Linked DNA regions of Candidatus Puniceispirillum marinum IMCC1322. Each later gene encodes a partner of the first gene's protein in a complex. Links are inferred from orthologs where the notes say so. Each region holds a gene or a part of one and is shown on either strand. Other genes may lie near its edges.

The links.
Region 2: the proteins of metK (region 1) and groL are in contact, whole or in part, in a cryo-EM structure (PDB 8P4O), measured with the Escherichia coli proteins. The link is inferred for Candidatus Puniceispirillum marinum IMCC1322 from one-to-one orthologs.

What each region holds. Positions count from the first base shown.
Region 1 is NC_014010.1:1,748,670-1,751,522, reverse strand. The notes cover bases 1-2,781. They hold metK (methionine adenosyltransferase), read left to right. Parts: upstream 1-692; coding sequence 693-1,871; downstream 1,872-2,781. Other genes in these bases: trmB (tRNA (guanine(46)-N(7))-methyltransferase TrmB), read left to right, coding at 1,926-2,723; lnt (apolipoprotein N-acyltransferase), read left to right, coding at 1-632. UniProt on the Escherichia coli protein: Catalyzes the formation of S-adenosylmethionine (AdoMet) from methionine and ATP.
Region 2 is NC_014010.1:2,091,565-2,102,513, forward strand. The notes cover bases 4,537-7,503. They hold groL (chaperonin GroEL), read left to right. Parts: upstream 4,537-5,178; coding sequence 5,179-6,828; downstream 6,829-7,503. Other genes in these bases: SAR116_RS09735 (DUF934 domain-containing protein), read left to right, coding at 4,537-4,709; groES (co-chaperone GroES), read left to right, coding at 4,853-5,140; SAR116_RS09750 (transcriptional regulator), read right to left, coding at 6,899-7,360; SAR116_RS09755 (DUF4258 domain-containing protein), read right to left, coding at 7,364-7,503. In the rest of the region: SAR116_RS09715 (COX15/CtaA family protein), read right to left, coding at 1-817; SAR116_RS09720 (siroheme synthase domain-containing protein), read left to right, coding at 1,107-2,267; SAR116_RS09725 (DUF2849 domain-containing protein), read left to right, coding at 2,269-2,649; SAR116_RS09730 (nitrite/sulfite reductase), read left to right, coding at 2,627-4,282; more of SAR116_RS09735, read left to right, coding at 4,275-4,536; more of SAR116_RS09755, read right to left, coding at 7,504-7,723; SAR116_RS09760 (ATP-dependent DNA helicase), read right to left, coding at 7,897-10,782; SAR116_RS09765 (lysine--tRNA ligase), read left to right, coding at 10,902-10,949.

The DNA.
Region 1 (2,853 bases):
CGTTTGATGGGTATCTGCTGACCGGCATTCCGCGCCGTGACGAACAGGATAGATTATTCAATGCGGCGGTTTTGCATGCGCATAATGGTGCGCTCAAAGGCATTTATGACAAACGCCACCTTGTGCCATTTGGCGAATATGTGCCGTTTCGTGGCCTGGTTCCGCTTATTGATGTGATTGCTGGCCCGCAGGATTTCAGTAAAGGAACAACAAATAAGCTGTTCACTGTACCAGGAGTTGGCAGGGCGCAGATATTGATCTGTTATGAAGTGATTTTTTCGGGGGCGATCGTTGACCGCCAGAACAAGCCGGATTTCATAGTCAATCTGACAAATGATGGGTGGTTCGGTCATACGGCAGGTCCCTGGCAACATCTGGCTCAAAGCCAGATGCGTGCGGTCGAGGAAGGCATGACATTGATCCGCGCCGCGAATGCTGGTATCAGCGGGGCGTTTGATCCGCTAGGACGGCCACTTGGCCAGATCGAGCTTGGCATTGCCGATAGTCTTGATGTGCAGGTGGTTGCCGCGCTGGAAACAACGTTACTTGCCAAAATGGGGCAGATGTTGTTTGTCTTTATGCTTATGCTGACCGCCGGGTTTGCATATTGGCTTGATCGGCGGCTTGACTGACGGCTTGACCAGCGCCGCTAGTTCAGGCAAAAAACCCTGTCGAAAAATAAAGAGGCTCTCATGTCATATCTATTTACGTCTGAATCCGTGTCCGAAGGGCATCCTGATAAGGTATGCGATCGCATATCAGACACGGTGCTTGATCTGTTTCTAACAGCTGACCCAGAAGCGCGTGTTGCGTGCGAAACCATGGCGACGACCAATCGCGTCATTCTGGGAGGTGAGGTGCGGGCACCCGAAGACCAGATCGCCGGTATTATGAAACAGATTGAACCTGCGGTGCGGGCGGCGGTTAAGGATATTGGCTATGAGCAGGACAAATTCCATCACGCCCATTTCGAATTTCAGAATTATTTGCATGAGCAATCAGCCGATATTGCAATGGGCGTTGATGAAGGCGATAACAAGGATGAAGGCGCCGGTGATCAGGGGCTTATGTTTGGTTATGCCTGTGACGAAACCGACGTTCTTATGCCAGCACCGATACACTATTCGCATCAGATTCTAAAACGTCTTGCCGGAATGCGCAAAAGCAATGCGGATTCGATTTTACGCCCCGACTCGAAAAGCCAGATCACAATGGTTTATGATGATGATGGTAAACCCATTGGTACGCATAAGATCGTTTTATCTACCCAGCATGCCGAAGGCGCATCAACAGATGATATACGTAAATTGGTGACACCGGTTATTGCCGATATCCTGCCAGATGGCTGGATGGTGGGTGCCGATGATCTGCTGGTTAATCCAACGGGTAATTTCGTTATTGGTGGACCCGATGGTGATGCCGGTCTGACAGGCAGAAAGATTATTGTTGATACTTATGGTGGTGCCGCGCCGCATGGTGGAGGCGCCTTTTCGGGTAAAGACCCGACAAAAGTTGACCGTTCTGCCGCCTATGCCGCGCGTTATCTGGCGAAGAATGTTGTGGCCGCCGGTCTGGCGACGAAATGCACGATTCAGCTTGCTTATGCCATTGGTGTTGCTGATCCGGTTTCGGTCTATGCGAATACGCACGGCACCGGTGCAGGCAGTGATGCTGATTTGCAACAGGCTTTGAGCCAGTCGATGAAGCTGACACCACGTGGCATCCGTGAACATCTTGGCCTGAATAAGCCGATCTACGCATCAAGTGCTGCCTATGGCCATTTTGGCCGTATGGCTGGTGAAGCGGGTGCGGGATCATTTAGCTGGGAAGCAACCGATCTGAAAGCTGCACTGACGGCGGCTTTGGCCTAATATTTATAGGTATCCACAGCGAGGATGTCTGGTGATTTGGGAATGGTTGTGACGATGACATCAGACAAAAAAGAGACAGTCATAAAAGTGATAGGCGCCAAAAAGACAGACACCAAAAAGACAGATGCTCAACAACCAGGCGCTCAAAAACCAAATATGGATAATCAGGATTTTTCTGCCTCGCGTTTTTATGGCCCGCGCTTTTACGGACGGCGGAAAGGTCGTCCATTGCGGCAGACAATGCAGACTTTATTGGCTGAAAAATTGCCTGAAGTACGGTTTGATCTAGAACGTCACGCCGCCGCGCAATTCAGTAGTCCCTGTGCGGATGTTTTTCTGGAAATCGGGTTTGGCGGCGGCGAGCATATCGCCGGACTGGCGACGCAACGGCCTGATGCCGGTTTCATTGGTGCCGAGCCCTTTATAAATGGTGTCGCTAGTCTGCTGCGGCATATGCAGGATGACGATATCGATAATATCCGCATCTGGGATGATGATGTGCGGCTGATCTTTGCGTCGCTGGCCGATGCGTCGCTGGCGGGTGCCTATGTTATGTTTCCCGATCCCTGGCCAAAAAAGCGCCATGCTGGACGCCGGATTCTGCAAGATGATGTGATGAATTCGCTGGCGCGGCTGATCCGGCCAGGGGGCAGCCTTGTGATGGCCAGTGATGATCCAACGGCAAAAAGCTGGCTGTTACAGGCGGCAATGCGGCATCCGGCCTTTGACTGGACCGCGCGCTGTGCAGATGACTGGCAGATACGACCAGCAGACTTGCCAGCGACACGCTATATGAAAAAGGCCGAAAATGAAGCACGCCATCCGGCCTGGTTTATTTTTACCCGTAGCTAGGCTGAAACAGGTGCTGACGTAAACGCTTGTCATTTGGCGTGTTACGTTATATATAATATGCAAAATCAGCTGTCGCATAGATAGTGAGCCGCGGGCTCACTTTTTTATTGGCTGATATGTGGATCGATTG
Region 2 (10,949 bases), 350 kb from region 1 along the record:
CGGCAACAAGAGTCAGTGCCGCAAGCCAGCGATGATGGAACTGCGCCGATGCCGGATTTTCAAAAGCATCACGCCAGCCTTCGTCACCATATTCGACCGGCACCAGCCCGTCGCCCATAAGCGGATATTCGTTATAAAGCAGGCCAGCATCCATGCCAGCGACCAACGCGCCGGCAAGGATAGTAATGGCAACCATGATCAAACTGCCCAGCCCATGCCCCGATGGTCGCTGCGACTGGCCATCGCGCAGATCAAGCGCGACCCAGATCAGCAAACTGAAAATAAGCAAAGCCATACCAAGATGCGTGGCGAGCCGATATTGCGATACAGTGGCATCCTGTGACAGGCCGGATTTGACCATCCACCAGCCAATCACGCCCTGCGATCCACCAAGCACTAATAATATAAGCAGGCGGCGACCATAGCCAGCAGGTATCATCTGTTTTGCCGCAAACCATAGCAGTGGCACAGCAAAGGCGACGCCCAGTAAACGTCCCCATAAACGGTGAAAATATTCCCAGAAGAAAATGAGTTTGAAGCCTGCCATATCAAGGCCGAAATTAATCTTGTCATATTCAGGCGATTGCTTGTAAAGCGCATAAACACGATTCCATTCAGCCTCGCTGAGCGGCGGCAATGTACCCATCAGTGGCCGCCATTCAACCATCGACAGGCCGCTACCGGTCAAACGCGTAATGCCGCCAATCACCACCATAATTGCGACCAGCGCAGCCATAAGCAAAAGCCATAATGCAACTATATTCTGGGACTTTTGGGTGGCATGCGCCGACCAGAATGAGGACAGATTTGTAGTCACTACTTTACTCCAGACATAGCAGCCGCCTAAAGCCGCATTGTAATTACCCCTAAGCACGGCTTATAGCATCCCATGCGACCAGATTAAATGGTCGCATTGCCGCAGGGGTATTTAGGGTGATGACTATGTTTCAATCACAATCAAATTTTCAGAAATATTTACTGCTAAACTGAGTATAATGAAATTATATTTTTTTGAACGTGTTATTTCATTTAAATATCACAAAAATTTACTAATTATGGTGATAGGAAACTGTCTGGTTGGGCAGTAAAGCTATGGAAGCTGAACAATGGCATCATATTTTCCGATCTTTGTTGATGTACAGAGCGTTTCACCTTTGGTGATTGGCGATAGTGATGTGCTGACATCCAAAATACGGTTACTGTCAAAAATGGCACCTATTATTGATGTTGTTTCCAGCTCGTCATCTGTGGTGGAAACATTGGCCAGCGCTGATCAGATAAATGTGCTTGCTGGCGTGACCGCGCATGATGATGCGGTGCTTTCGATGATGGCTGGTCGGCCTTTGGTGATTATCGAGACCGGTGATCCGGCGCGTAATAAGGTGCTTGCCCAGCATGCACGATCGCTTGGGGTGCCGGTGAATGTGCCGGACACCATTTCCCTATGCAGTTTTTTTCTGGGTTCGATTGTCGATCGTTCACCTGTCATTGTGGCGATTTCCACTTCGGGGTTGGCACCGGTTCTGGCACAGCATATCCGCGCACGGATCGAAGATATGCTGGCACCAGCAACAGGCAGGTTGGCGCATTATCTGTTCCGGCTTCGTGACCGGATGAAACATTTTCCACATGCCATGCGTCGCGGCTTGCAACATCAGATTTTAAAAGGGCAAATTGCCCAATATGTCATGGCGGGTAAAGCGACGGTGGCTGATAATGCCATCATGCATATGCTTGGCAATGTTTCGTCATCACAAGACCGGTCACATGCCGAAAAGGTGCGGATACAAATTGTTGATGCGGGTGCAGGCGCCAAGGGACTGTTATCCCTGGATGCGGCAGAGGCTATCCGTCATGCCGATAGTATTTTTTACGATCATCTGGTGTTGGACGAGGTGCTTGATCTGGCACGGCGCGAGGCCAAACTGACACTCTGCCAGATTGTTCACTATGCCAACGGTCAGCTAAAAGGCGGCCAACATAAAGACGATATGTCAATGGCATCATTGCTTGGCAAGCTGAAGGCGGCATCTAAAACCAATGACCGTATTGTCTATCTGGCAGGGGGTGATCCGCGCCATACGCGCACGGCTGATTTCATGCTCAAAGCGCTTGGTGATCATGGCCTTGCTGGCCAGCATATCACCTCGGCGGCAACGCCGCGTGCGCCGTCCTATACGGCACCAAGACCCGCCATTAATGCCAGTGACATTGTACAGCTGGGCGTGATTAACAACCCCAATAACGATCTGCGAGAAGGTGCCTGAAATGTCAAAAACCCCTGATATGTCAAAAACTGATGATATTATTCTAACCGCAAACCGGCTTGATGATGGTGTTGTGCTATGGATGACAAACAAGCTGGACTGGACAGTTAACCGCAGCAAAGCCGCGATGTTTGATGCAAAGAGCGCCCCCCTTGCCACAGCCCGCGCCGAACAGGATGTGGCCGCAAACCGGATAGTTTCGCTCTATACTATTGCGGTGAATGGCAAGGCAGACCAGTCAGCGCGTGAGACAATTCGCGCTGCTAGAGGTCCGTCCATCATCCCCCCTGCGGATAGGCCAGCCTGTGCCCCTGTTCCGTTAGGCAGATTCTTTCATCCATCTATAAAAGGAGCGCCGCATGTATCGCTACGATCAGCTTGACCGAAATTTTGTCAAAGCGCGGGCGCTACAATTCCGTAATCAGGTCGAACGCCGACTGGCGGGAGCGTTAAGCGAGGATGAATTCAAACCTTTGCGGTTACAGAATGGTCTGTATTTGCAACTTCATGCCTATATGTTGCGGGTCGCAATTCCCTATGGGGTTATGAGCGCACAACAGCTTCGTGGTCTAGCTGGAATCGCTCGTGATTTTGATCGCGGCTTTGGCCATTTTACCACCCGGCAGAATATCCAGTTTAACTGGATCAAGCTTGTGGAAACGCCTGATATTCTGGATCGGCTAGCCAGCTTTGATATGCATGCGATTCAAACCTCGGGCAATTGCATCCGCAATGTCACTTCGGATCCATTTGCCGGTGCGGCGGCTGACGAGTTGGAAGATCCGCGTGGCTGGTGTGAAATCATCCGGCAATGGTCAACCTTGCATCCCGAATTTGCCTTTTTGCCGCGTAAATTCAAGATCGCCGTATCAGCAGGCGCGACAGATCGCGCCGCCACCGGCTTTCATGATATCGGCTTGCGGATGGTCAAAAATACCGATGGCCAGATTGGCTTTCGGGTGCTGGTTGGCGGCGGACAGGGGCGCACCCCACGTGTGGCCCAGCAGATCGCCGCCTTTCTGCCAAAGCATCATTTACTATCCTATCTCGAGGCAATTCTGCGTGTCTATAATCAGGCCGGGCGCCGCGACAATATCTATAAGGCGCGAATCAAGATACTGGTCGAAGCTATGGGAATCGATGCTTTTCGCGATGCAGTTGCGGCTGAGTGGGACAAAATCCGCAATAGTGCTATCGAACTGCCCGACGCCGAGCGTGATCGGATTCTTGCCCATTTTGCACCTGTCGATCTACCGCCATTCCCTGCGCGTGATTATATGGACGATATCACGCGTCGCCGGCAAACTGACCGTGCTTTTGACCAGTGGATGACGCGTAATATTACGGCCCATTGGCATCCTGATTATTGTGCGGTCATGATCAGCCTGAAAGCGATTGACCGTCCGCCTGGTGATGCCTCGGCGCATGAGATGGAAGCCATAGCCGATATTGCCGAAACCTATGGTCAGGACGAAATTCGCGCAACTTATGAACAGAATCTGATTATCCCGCATATGGCTAAACAGCATCTACCAGCAATATATGACCGGCTTGCCGCGCTTGACCTTGCTGGCGCTGAGGCTGGATTGATTGGCGATATGATCGCCTGTCCGGGACTGGATTACTGTAATCTTGCCAATGCGCGGTCTTTGCCATTGGCTGATAAGATTTTCCGGCGTTTTGATGATGCTGACCGGCGCGCTGATATTGGGGCGTTACGCCTAAATATATCCGGATGTATTAATGCCTGCGGGCATCATCATGCGGCGGATATCGGCATATTGGGTGTCAATAAAAAGGGTGTTGAACATTATCAGATCACGCTTGGCGGACGGGCTGGTGAGGCGGCCGCAATCGGCAGCATTATGGGGCCGTCTTTTGAAGAGGCTGATGTGCCTGCCGCGATCGAACGTATCGTCGATACCTATATGGATTTACGGCATGACAGTGAAACATTTGCCGATAGTCTGATCCGACTTGGAACCGCACCGTTCAAGGAATCGCTTTATGCGTGACGATGCTATCCAGACCCAGACCCAGCTATTTGATCTTGCCCATGGTACAGTGATTGACGCGGCAGATCGGCGTGTTGCCGATTATAGAATCGCTACTGGTGACAGCTTGGCAGATGAGTCCATATATGCGGCGCTTAGCATAGATAGTGTGGTCGAAATCAGGTTTGACAAATTTTCAGATGGGCGTGGATTTACCTATGCCCGGCGCATATCTGAGGCTGGGCTTGCTGGCGTACTTGTGGCCAGCGGTCATGTGATTGCCGATCAGGCCGATTATTTGCGCCGCTGTGGCTTCACCCATGCTGACATCCCCATATCAAAAATAGATGACTGGCAGGCCGCCTTATCAGCCATTCCAGCCCATTTTCAGCATATGACAAATTCTCCACGTAGCCGTATGGCTGCCTCAACTATGCGCCGCAAATAGGGCAATCATTTTTTTAGTCATTTTTTCCCCACATTGCTTGACAAGTTGTTGCAGGGAGCCCACATAGCATTGATTAAGGGCTAGCACTCGCGATGGGTGAGTGCTAGTGACACTTTTATTTGCATAACGGAGGAGAGAAAGGCATGAAATTCAGGCCCCTTCACGACCGCGTCGTTGTACAGCGGATTGAATCGGAAGAAAAGACTGCAGGCGGAATCATTATTCCAGATACAGCCAAAGAAAAGCCAATGGAAGGCAAGGTTATTGCCGCCGGAGCTGGCGCGCGAGACGAGACTGGCAAAGTTCAGCCGCTTGACGTTAAAGCTGGCGACTCTGTGCTGTTTGGCAAATGGTCAGGCACCGAAGTCAAAATCGACGGTCAGGATTATCTGATCATGAAAGAATCCGACATCATGGGTGTTATCGAATAGATCGTCCCCTTAAAGTCTAAAGAGAAGGAATACAGAAAATGGCTGCTAAAGAAGTCAAATTCGGATCAGAAGCTAGAACAAAGATGCTCGAAGGTGTCGATATCCTAGCGAACGCCGTTAAAGTCACATTGGGTCCAAAAGGCCGCAACGTGGTTTTGGAAAAGTCTTTTGGCGCACCACGGATCACCAAAGACGGTGTGACAGTTGCTAAAGACATCGAATTGAAAGACAGATTCCAGAATATGGGCGCACAGATGGTGCGTGAAGTGGCGTCAAAAGCGAATGACGTCGCTGGTGACGGAACAACAACCGCAACCGTTCTGGCGCAAAGCATTGCCCAGGAAGGCGCAAAAGCTGTTGCATCTGGCATGAACCCAATGGATCTGAAACGTGGCATCGACATGGCTGTCGAGGCTGTTGTTGAAAAGATCGTTGCAGGTTCAAAGACCATTTCAACATCTGACGAAGTGGCTCAGGTTGGAACCATTTCAGCCAATGGTGAAGAAGAAATCGGTAAGATGATTGCCGAAGCCATGGAGCGTGTTGGTAATGAAGGTGTGATCACCGTTGAAGAAGCCAAAAGCCTCGACACCGAATTGGATGTTGTTGAAGGTATGCAGTTCGACCGTGGTTACCTGTCACCTTATTTTGTGACAGATGCCGAGAAAATGCGCGCCGTCCTTGAAGAGCCGTATATTCTGCTACACGAAAAGAAACTTTCCAATCTACAGGACATGCTGCCTATTCTGGAAAAAGTTGTCCAGTCAAGCCGTCCATTGTTGATCATCGCCGAAGATATCGAAGGCGAAGCTTTGGCAACTTTGGTTGTTAACCGTCTTCGTGGTGGCCTGAAGGTTGCTGCGGTCAAGGCACCTGGTTTCGGTGATCGCCGCAAAGCCATGATGGAAGACCTTGCCATTCTAACGAACGGCACTGTCGTATCAGAAGAAGTTGGTATTGCGCTTGATAGCCTGACACTCGAAATGCTGGGTTCTGCCAAGCGCGTCGAGATCACCAAAGACGAAACAACAATCGTTGATGGTTCTGGTGACAAGACCGAAATCGACGCACGTTGTAACCAGATTCGTGCCCAGGCTGAAGAAAGCACATCAGATTATGACCGTGAGAAGATGCAAGAGCGTTTGGCCAAATTGGCTGGTGGTGTTGCTGTGATCAAGGTTGGCGGTGCTACTGAAGTCGAAGTGAAAGAGCGTAAAGACCGTGTTGACGATGCAATGCACGCAACCCGTGCTGCGGTTCAAGAAGGTATCGTCCCTGGCGGCGGTGTTGCGCTTGTTCGTGCATCAGTGGTTCTTGATGGCTTGAAGCCAGCTAACCGTGATCAGGAAGTTGGCATCAATATCGTTCGCCGCGCATTGCAGGCTCCGGCCCGTAATATTGCGGAAAACGCTGGTGCTGAAGGTTCGGTTATCGTTGGCAAGCTCATGGAAAGCAACGATCCAAACATGGGTTACGATGCCAAGAATAACGAATATACCGACATGATCAAAGCTGGTGTTATCGATCCGACTAAAGTGGTTCGTTCGGCTTTGCAAAATGCGGCATCTGTTGCTGGCCTGCTGGTTACAACCGAAGCTATGGTTGCTGAAAAGCCAGAGCCAAAAGATCCAATGCCAGCTGCCCCTGATATGGGCGGCATGGGCGGTATGGGTGGCATGGGCTTCTAAAGTCAGTCATCTATGTTACGAATATCAGACCGGAGGGTGGTAACGCCCTCCGGTTTTTGTTTGGGGTAACCTAGGCCGCAGATTGATAGGGGTTATTGGCGTCAGCGACCCGCCTGATTTTGATCTGGTTTTGCGATGCCTGTGGTGTGACCAACGCACTTAGTTCTGTAATACCATATGATAACGTGATGCTAAGTTGATCGCGCGCTATTTGGCGCAATGTCATGTCCTGTGTTGGTTCAATTGGGCATTCATCACGCTCCCACCGTCCCACTGACTGTGTATCGCGATGAAGCAGTTTAGCCAATTGCGCCTGTGTCATACCTATTTCTGTGCGCAGAAAGCGAATTTCAGCGCCGCTTAGTGCGCCACTTTGGTTTATCAGCCCTTCGGCAATCGCTCTATGAAGCATGCCAACAGCGGGTATCTGGATGATCTTTTCACCGTCATCATCGACTATATCAAAGTCGGCATCGGCAACGATGACATTATCCAGCCCGCATTCGGTATAGTGATAATCTTGTGTATTCATTTTTTACTCCAACATCCCTGATGGATTTCGCATGGGGTACTCATCTTTCCAAAATATCGTGATAAATTTTATCATCTTTGTGTCAAAATCTGGAACGATCACAACGACTAAACTCCGGTTATGTGAATTAGGGGTTTTGCCTTCGACCTTATATTTCCAGAATCCATCTTGCGATGATTTTTCAGCATCATCATAAACATATCCAAATTTCAAAAGATATCTGACATCAGCAACAATCAAATTTCGTTTCGCAAGTTGTTCCTTAAAATGAACTCGCTGTATCCAAGTCGTAAGATCATTTGCTGCCAACTTCCAAACCATCTTGGTTGCGCGCGCTGGGGTAAGTGCCGTGGGTTTCGTCATCAATAGCTTCTGCGTATGATTTCATGGGCTAAACACCAGCATTATAATCAAATAAAAGTATCATGGTGATATATATCATGATGATATATAGAAGCAATTAGAATGCTGTGTCAAGCCTATTTAAAACGATGGCGAGCGCAACGTAGTTTACCGCTTGGCTAAATTATTAATTGTCACTCTCCCAAAAAATCCCTGGTGCGGGCGATCGCTTCGGCAAGGCCGACACGCTGCACCTCGACATCGGGTGGAAAGGCTGTCGTCAGGCGGGTTGGCAGGCGGCTATCGAGCATCACGAAAACACCGCGATCAGTATCTCGGCGAATCAGGCGGCCAAAGGCCTGACGCAACTTCAATCGTGCCAGTCGTTCAGTCCAGGCATCGCGGCCTTGCCATTTGGCACGCGCCTGAAATAACAGGTCACTGCGTGGCCACGGCATGCGGTCAAACACGATCATCCGCAATGCCGCCCCGGGGACATCAATGCCATCGCGCACGGCATCAGTACCTAGCAGACATGATTCGGCCTCTTCGCGGAACATCTGCAACAGGGTTTGCAAATTCATCTTGTCTATATGCTGGGCATAGAGGGGCAGACCTGCCGCTTCCAGCCGTGCCAATAGGTCTGGATGCACGGCTTTTAGGCGCCGCACTGCTGTAAACAGCCCCAAGGCACCGCCGCCTGATGCCTGCATCAAGCCCGCCATTGCCGCCGCCGTTGCCGAGGGGCGGTCACGCACCACATCATTGACGACAAAAATACGTGTCTGATTGGCATAATCAAAGGGCGAGCTGAAAGCTGCCCGCAATGTCGGATGTGCCAGATGTGCCGCCCCCGTCAGCGCCAAGGCCGAAGCCCAGCCGTCGGCGGCAACCGTATTGTCACGCGCACTGTCTTTTGTCGCGGCTTCCTTTTCGGCTTGGCTGCGTTTGGGCTGGGCGTAATCCTGCAAGGTTGCCGACGTGATCGCCACCCCATGTGCCCCATCCAGCACCTCAGCGGTAAAGGGAATGGTAGGATCAAGCCAATGGCGGGCATAGCCAACATCACGATCCTGACCTTCGATCCGGTCAATCTGCAACCAGTCAACAAAGCCATCACGTTGGCCATCGCGCACATCACCCAGCATCAGCTGCCAGGCATTAACCGGCCCTGCCGCGCGTAGCTCTAAACCGCGAATGGCGCCCTCGATCCGCGCGCGTGCAGCGCTGTCCAGCTCATCGACTTTATCATCAAGCAAGGCTTTGAGTCGTTTTGCCAGATTGTTAAGCGGCACCAGCAGATGGTGCAGTCGATCGGCAAATTCATTGGCCGATGTTAATAAATCATCCGACGCTGGATGTAGTTCACTTTGCAGATCATATTGGCTTTCGGGGTCAGCCGCGCGCGCATATAGGCTGTTGCGCACATGCATGAAAAAGGCCTCGGCTGGTCCCATTGGTTGAAAAGCGGATAAACGCTTCTGCCAGCCCTGACCAGGCAGGTCACGGGCAAATTCAAGGGCGGCTTCGAGATCGGCTTTTGCCGCATCGTCGCCCGCAATCAGATCTTCAAGCCGACGTTTCAATCCACGTGCACGCCCCCGTCGTCCATCTTCAGCACCACGAATCCAATGTCGTAATTCGGCTGTTTCACCAGCGCTTAGATAGGCCGAAAAGGCACTATCAGCCGCGTCAAATACGTGATGCCCCTCATCAAATACATAGCGTGTAGGCCGCCGCCGGTCATCATTGCTGGCATAGGCGGCATGGATCATAACCAGCGCATGATTGGTGACAACAATATCGGCACGTTTGGCGCTGCGGGTCGATTTTTCAACAAAGCATTTGTTATAATGCGCACAGGCGGCATGCACGCATTCACCGCGCCGGTCAGCCAGACCAACCGTCTGTGCGCGTCCTAGCAGATCCATTAGCCATGCGGGAAAGCTGGCACCTGTCAGATCGCCGTCACTTGTTGCCCCTGCCCAACGCGCCATCAAGCCCAAAGCGGTGGCGTTACGTGGTTGCCCCGGCATTGTCCCTAGGGCTTCTTCCAGATTAAGTAGGCATAGATAATTTTCCCGGCCTTTGCGCAAGACAACCTTTTGTGCATGCGTTTCGGCATTCGGATATAGTCGCGTCAGCTCTGCCGCTATCTGATGTTGAAGCGTACGTGTATAGGTCGAAATCCATACGGCGGCGCCATTTTTTTCTGCCCATAGGGATGCAGGTGCCAGATAGCCTAATGTCTTGCCTGTACCAGTGCCCGCTTCGGCAAGCACCAATGTTGGTGCTGGTCCGGCATCTGGCCGGTCAAAGCTGGCGGCGATGGCGGCGGCATAATCGGACTGGCTTTCACGCATTTCTGCGCTATGTCCGAGCATATCCTGAAGCCGTTCGCGGGCGGCATCTGGCAAAACAGGTTGCGTGCCGGGATCGATCTGTGGCGTGTAATCGGTATATTCGGGTAGACGGTTCCAGATCGCTGCATTGCGTCCGTCGGGTGGCTCTGGCTTCTGGGGTGCTAGGCCTAGATGCGATAGCACAATAGGCCCCCATGTCCAGCCGCCAGCTGTCATCATGGCAGCAATTTCACCCGCTTCCTTTCGCGCTGGTGGCGGCGCGCCGGCCAGTTCATCAAGCAGCATAAAGGCAATCTGCGGCAAAAGCGCCGCCATGGCGTCACCGCTTTGTGGCCGTGCTAGCCCCAATTGCGAGGCCAGCCCGACAGGTGTTGGCAGACAGAAACGCGCAGGCCGCACAAAGGCGAATAATTCCATGATATCAAGCGCACGGGCGATGTCTGTGCCTGCCCGGGCGCTACTCCACCGACGATGGCATAATAGCACTGTTTTTTGGCCAAGCTTATGGCTTAACGCGGTGCGATCCAACTCGGCAATCTCGCCATTCTCCGAAATCCAGATCAGATGTGATCCATGCGGATAGAACACAGGCGCACTGTGTAATTCGGGAATTTCATTGGGATTTGACGAGAAGATATCCTGCATGACTCTATTGATATAGACCGCCACGCCAGTACAATCTAGCCTCGTGGGGGTAGATAGGCGTGAAAACCGCATTTTATCCCATTGTCAGGCATTGTGATCGCGCTTGACCTTACCCAAGGCTTTGCCTAGCTTGGCGACAGTTTGATTGCGTCCTCACATTGCTGGCGACGCTATGTTAAAAAGAGCATCTGATGACGAATGTGAATGAAATGATGGATATTGCCCGCAATGCCAAAGCC